Regions from separate parts of the Paenibacillus sp. J22R67 genome, predicted to be linked through region 2. Evidence: predicted binding sites of a transcription regulator. Region 2 holds the regulator's gene; the other holds the start of a gene.
What was found. The regulator LexA, encoded in region 2, represses DNA repair genes until DNA is damaged. The targets are predictions, from matches to a motif close to CGAACATATGTTCG.

Region 1: AC58VC_RS10220 (YhjD family protein) is a predicted target of LexA. The motif match lies at 1,882-1,895, and genes of this name have one in related genera.

What each region holds. Positions count from the first base shown of each region.
Region 1 is NZ_JCAUAX010000002.1:870,629-874,052, reverse strand. Features, by position in the region: gene AC58VC_RS10235 (S-Ena type endospore appendage) at 1-130, opposite strand, end outside; gene AC58VC_RS10230 (hypothetical protein) at 589-744, opposite strand; gene AC58VC_RS10225 (ATP-dependent DNA ligase) at 805-1,599, opposite strand; gene AC58VC_RS10220 (YhjD family protein) at 1,944-2,312, shown strand; gene AC58VC_RS10215 (DNA polymerase IV) at 2,319-3,424, shown strand, end outside.
Region 2 is NZ_JCAUAX010000001.1:338,878-342,301, reverse strand. Features, by position in the region: gene AC58VC_RS01720 (aminopeptidase) at 1-945, shown strand, start outside; gene lexA (transcriptional repressor LexA) at 1,286-1,903, opposite strand; gene AC58VC_RS01710 (LysM peptidoglycan-binding domain-containing protein) at 2,051-2,443, shown strand; gene AC58VC_RS01705 (DUF896 domain-containing protein) at 2,585-2,767, shown strand; gene AC58VC_RS01700 (HAD family hydrolase) at 2,810-3,424, shown strand, end outside.

The DNA of each region.
Region 1 (3,424 bases), on a different contig from region 2:
GACAAGAACCAGAACGCCGTGATTTTTTCTTAGGTGATGAACATGGTCGGGATGCTGCGGCGGGAGTACCTTTAGCGCATCGTCTCTTGGGAATATTTTTCTCCCCCACTGTTATCCCCCCCCCTCGCATTAATCTGATTCTTCATATTACGTCGATACCACTTCGTTTGCAATTTATTCCAGAAAAATGTACTCTTGGAATGATTAGCTTTTGCTTTATAAGTTGGGTTGAGCTAACTGGGAACGATAGTTCAAAAAACCAGGGAGCAGATGCCGCGGCAACTGCCCTTTTTGTTTAAAGTGAATGTTTGTTAGACACGGATTTTTTGATACCTGTTGGAATAAGCGAAAGCCTGGGGGTGCCCCAGGCTTAATTTTTATTCTATAACATTGGAGCAATACCTAAATACCTTCGACATAACTTCTCTTTCGTAATCATTTTTTACATAAAAGCAGTGACGTTTCCAGTCTAGAAGCCGCAGGGCTCCATCAATATCTCCAGCCATTGCATCATTAAAAGCCCTCTCAACCTGTTCCAATGAAGGGACTCTTTGATGTTCTCGGTGAAATCCAATAATTCTCGACAATTCAGTACTCTTGAACTTCATCAATTAAAAAATATGCCTCCATGTTTGTATCGAAAACAACGATGCGGCTATTTACATCATAATCCATATCATTCACTTCTAAATGACTCAGCGTTTTCTCTTCACCTGTCTCTGTATGCTTAACTCGGTATTCCATAAGTGTCATCCCCTAAACAATAAATTCCTCAAAGACTGGAAGTCGCATGATTCCAGATTTTTACCAATCCCTATATTTAACTCTACAGCGTACTACAGGCTTTATAAAGACGTAATCTTTGCTCTCACCACTTTTAAAAGAATGAAACACAGGCATCATTGATTCACGAGCAGACTTACTTATTCCAAGCTCCATGGTGCCAATACTGCGGACAGATTCACCCTCTTGATAGCTAAGAAGCCAAGAATGTTCTTTCTTGCTGTAACCGGTTATGTAAACCACTGCCTTTTGGTAGTTAATAACCTTCTGCCATGACCAGGAGCGTGCTCCCTTTTCATATCTCGAATCTTTTTTCTTAATGACAATACCTTCAAGACCATGATGACATACGATATTAAAAAAGTCCTTTGCACTGCCTTTAATAGGCCGAACAATTCTATAGTGTTCCGTCTCCTGAAGTGTCTCTTCAAGCAGCTGCTTGCGCCGCTCTGAAGGCAATCCAGTCACGTCTAAGTCTCGGTGGTACAAAATGTCAAAAGCCATGAATACAACTGGTTTACGTTTCTTACTGGACCGGAAACCTGTATTTGTTGCTTCGAAGTCCGCTCGCCCTTGTTCATCAAGGACAACAATTTCTCCATCGAGAATAGTTCCTTTAGGAATCGGTGGATTGTGTAGTTCAGGATATTTTACTGTTGCATTCGTGTTCTTTGTGTATAGGTTAAACTCATCCATATTTGATATAATCAACCGAATACCATCCCATTTCAATTCGGCGAAAGTGGAATCATCATCAAACGGTTCGTTGTTTTTGGCATATTGGAGAAGCATTGGAGGAATAAACATTTTCTTCATCACCCATAATAATGGTACACCTTAGAGCTATCTATGACTAATGGGATTTGAAGGAAGCAAGGAGCCTTAGAATGAAGAAATTAATTACCCCTAGTTCATTTGTTTGTTTGAGTATAGCAACTGCAATCACATTTCCAGTGTACTACGTCCTTAAAGGTAGATGAAGTACTCATGAGTTCGGAGAGTATTAATTTGCCAATAGAACTCATTTAGTAAATAAGTAAATCCCCACTGCTTAAATGGCTGTGGGGATTTTTGACTTCCTAAAAATAACTTGCATAGCGAATATGTGTTCGGTATATAATATAAAATACAAACAAATGTTCTTATTTTGAGGTGATTAAATGAGTGTCATGACAAATGTAGAGACCGACGAAGATGTTCAATTAATCAAAGAATTTACATTGTTTCCTATTTTACTTGATATGCTGGCGAGGGATTCGGAAGAGCTTAGGGTTCACAAAGATAAAATTATATATGGTCATATTCTTTTTTATTTAAAAGAAGTTGAGGAGGCAATTTATCCTGAAATACAAAATATTAAGAGTGCAATGAAAGTGCGTGACATCAGAGTGTTAAAAACATCAACCATAGCTTTAGGCATTAATGTTGAATATAAAGTTCGCGGATACGTCCACCATTTTACAATGTTACGCAGTTTGATTAAAGCTGAACTTATGACAACATTAATGAGAATGCGGAGGTCGTTGTAAATGGTATTGAGAGAAAAAAGTGATCGTACGATCTATCTCTCGGATTGCCAATCTTTTTACGCTAGCGTCGAAAAAGCTTCTCATCCGGGCTTAGAAAATCTCCCGGTTGTGGTGGCTGGAGATCCAGCTAGAAGATCAGGAATTATTTTGGCTGCTTGCCCAATAGCCAAGAGCTTTGGAATTAGTACAGCGCAGAGGCTTGGAGAGGCACTACAGTTATGTCCGAATGTGATTGTAATGCGGCCGCACATGCAACGCTATATTGATGTATCACTTGCGATTACGGATATTTACAAGGAGTACACAGACCTTGTGGAAGTATTTTCGATTGATGAGCAGTTTCTGGACGTGACAGGCTCGCTCAATCATTTTCGCTGTAATCCAGAAGAACTGGCTGTCATGATTCAAAAGAAGGTCGCGGCATCAATGAACATACGTATTCGTGTTGGCATCGGTCCTACTAAAATCCTTGCTAAACAAGCAACGGACAACTTCGCAAAGAAAAACCAGAATGGCATTTTTACACTTGGTAAAGAGGATGTAGAACGCGTTCTATGGCCTCTAAGTGTAGATAAGATGTACGGAGTTGGGTCGCGGATGACGAGACATTTTGTTAACATTGGCATGACCACAATCGGTCACGTTGCAAGGACACCATTGCATGTTCTCAAGCAGAAGTTCCGTGCACGATTTGGTAAACAGTCAGACATTCAGGCTGAGGTCATGTGGCGTACAGCTAATGGCTTTGACGATAGTCCAGTCACGCCAGGAACGTTCAATGTAGCTCCGAAATCAATTGGTCACGGAATGACCTTGCCAAGAGATTATTCGACGGCAGAAGAAGTAGATATTGTGCTTTTGGAATTAACGGAAGAAGTTTGCCGTGATGCGCGAAAGAAGGGATATACGAGCGGAACCATTCATGTATTCTGTATGTGTTCACCGTACGATGCTCCCACCGGATTTAGTATGCAGAGAAAAATGCCTTTTGCCACGAACAATACATTAAAAGTATTCGGATCAGTGCGTGAGATATTTCATCGTAATTGGAATGGTCAACCGGTACGTAAAGTTGGTGTCACACTAGGGTCGCTTGATGATGAGGAAATCAC
Region 2 (3,424 bases):
CTGAATATTAAAGTGCCAGATCCTGATTTGTACGCCGGTATTGACCCCAGCGTAATTTCCAGAGCTTCCAAAGCGATGGCAACAGCTCGTTCCAAGTATCAAAATTATGTAAGAACAAGTACGTTCAGCTGGTGCTTGATTAAGGCTCCGACTGCGGCTTGGGCTTCCAAAGTGTACGCAGATTTTCCTGAAGAAGAGCGAGTGGATGCAATGTGGGACGCTATTTTCCGGTTCAATCGTGTATACGAAAATGATCCAGTTAGCGCGTGGCGTGCACATATTGAGCAGTTGAAACGCGTTCGCAAGGTGCTGAACGATAAGCAATATGCAGCGCTGCAATATCGGGCTGCAGGAACTGATTTGCGCGTAGAGCTGCCAGATGGCCACATTTGGCTAGGCGGGGATAAGGCGAACGCAAGCGGGATTCGCTTTGTTGCGAATATGCCGACGGAAGAAGTGTTTACGATGCCCAAACGGACAGGCGTTAACGGGACGGTATCTAGTACGAAACCGCTCAATGTGAACGGAGCATTGGTTGATAAGTTTTCGTTCAAGTTCGAGGACGGTAAGGTCGTGGATTATAAGGCAGAAGTGGGCTACGAGCATTTGACGAGATTATTGGAAATGGACGAGGGTGCTCGTTATTTAGGCGAAGTTGCACTTGTTCCTTATGATTCGCCGATATCTAATGTGAATCGAATTTTCTACAATACAGGCATTGATGAGAATGCTTCCTGTCACCTTGCTTTGGGCAGCTGTTATCCGATAAATATGAAGGATGGGGCTACTTTATCCAATGAAGAGCTGAAAGTAAGAGGCGGGAACACAAGCTTAATCCATGTGGACTTCATGATCGGGACGGCTGACCTGGAGATTGACGGTGTGCTGCAGGATGGCAGTTTGGAGCCTATTTTCCGTGAAGGTAACTGGGCGCTAGCGTTTTAGTGTCAGCGTGAGCAGAATTAAGCCTTTGAGCAGTAAAAAAAACCGAGGGACGAATTGTCCTTCGGTTTTTTGTCTTTCTAGGGAACTATAGCCCCTTATTTACTGAAAACGCACATTATCCTATCGTGAGGGGAACTACAGTTCGCTATTTTGTTGATTTAACTGGAAAAACGAGCCAAGGAGATCAAATAAGGGCCTGTAGTTCTTCTTCTGAATAAAACAGCTTGTTTTTCTCTAAATAGAGTATTCCAGTTCCCATTAATTAACCTTAGCTGGATTTGCGGGTGCAGATAAGATCGAATAAGGACCATCAGGATTCACCTGACGGTCCTTATTAGTCTTACATATCACGGAATAGTCCGATAACACGGCCGAGAATCGTAACATTCTTCAGTAGGATCGGTTTCAAAGCGGAGTTTTCCGGTTGAAGACGGATATGATCCTTCTCTTTGTAAAAGCGTTTGACCGTAGCTTCATCGTCTTCTGTCATTGCTACAACGATGTCTCCGTTGTTCGCTGTTTGCTGTTGTTTGACGATGACATAATCGCCGTTATGTATGCCAGCTTCGATCATACTGTCACCCATGACGCTTAGCATGAACACGTTGTTATCGCCAACCATACTGACAGGAAGCGGGAAGTAGTCTTCAATGTTCTCAGTCGCCGTAATTGGCACCCCAGCGGTAACTTTACCTACGAGCGGAACGCGTGCAACGGAAACTGCGAAATGGGTTTCAGCACCGTCTAAGCCAAGGATCTCGATGGCACGAGGCTTTGTTGGGTCTCGACGAATTAACCCTTTCTTCTCAAGACGCTCCAAATGCCCGTGAACGGTTGAACTGGAGGCTAGTCCGACAGCCTCGCCGATTTCACGTACAGAAGGCGGGTAGCCCTTATCTTTCACTTCGTTCTTAATGTATTCTAAAATAGCTTGTTGACGCTGTGAAATCTTACTCAATAGTTATCACTCCAATGCTGGGAATCATTACCCAAAGTATAACATAGAACCCGAGTTCGTACAAACATAAGTTCGAATAAATCGTTGACACAAACATGTGTTCGTGTTAATCTAATAACAGAACAAATGTTTGGGGGATGATTATTCATGTATATGGCCTACTCACACACTAACAATTCACGCACACCTCATAGATCAACTACGGCATCCAAAGGGATCGCAACTAAATCACGTTATACGAAAGCTATCGTTAGGTTTCTATTCATTGCTTTAATTCTGGGGACAGTGTTCTCTTTTGGTGCCATGGTACAAGCTTATGCGGCAGCATCTTCCCCGACGAGCAGTTTGTCAAATCACGCTGAGACTAAGACAATTGTTCCGGCGCAAGTCGTCATTCAAGAAGGCGATACGCTATGGGACATTGCAGCAACTCATAAGAAAAGCAGAGAGAACATTCGTTCCTATATAGATAAAATTAAGACGAAGAATCATTTAACTACGAGCTCTTTGAATGAAGGACAGGTTTTGTTGCTCCCTTAATCATTACTTTCCTATGAAATGGAAATAGACTTTGAGAGGCTAGGAATTGTTCCTATGCCTCTTTTTGCTGTTTTCTTGACATTCCACTAGAGGGATGGCAAAGTAGTACTCATATTGAATTTTTGAACTAGGAGGGTCATTATGAGTGACAGTATGGAAAAAAATATCGAGCGCATTAATGAGCTTGCTCGTAAAGCCAAAACGGTTGGTTTAACAGATGCAGAAATCGATGAACGAAATGAATTGAGAAAAAAATATATTGAGGCGTTCCGAGGCAATCTTAAAGTTCAACTTGATTCCATCAAGTTCACGGACGAAGAGTAGTTGCTTTTCACATAGAAACAACATTCAAAGGGGAAATGAATGATGACGCTCAAGGCTGTACTTTTTGATTTAGACGATACACTTCTATGGGATGACCGCAGTGTACAAGAAGCTTTTGAAGCAACTTGTGCCGAAGCAGCCAAACACGCGGATGTAAATCCGGAGGAGCTGGAAGCCGCTGTTCGTAAAGAAGCCCGTGCTTTATACGAATCTTATGAAACTTTTTCATTCACCAAAATGATCGGCATTAACCCGTTTGAAGGACTGTGGGCTAATTTCACACAAGGTGAAAATGAGAATTTTCGCAAATTGGAAAAATTAGCGCCAGGCTATCGCACGGAATCGTGGACCCGCGGGCTTCGCGCGTTAGGCGTAGAAGATTCAGAGCTTGGTTATAAGCTCGGTGAGCTTTTTCCTGCAGAACGCCGCAACCGACCATATGTGTATGAAGAAACGTTCCGTGTGCTAGATGCCTTGAAGGGAAACTACAAGCTGCTTCTACTAACAAATGGATCCCCTGATCTTCAAAAAGAAAAATTAGCTGGCGTACCAGCCATTTCGTCCTATTTTGATCATATTGTTATTTCTGGAGAATTTGGAGTAGGTAAACCGAATGTTTCAATTTTCCATCATGCGCTGGAGCTTCTGGGAATTCAT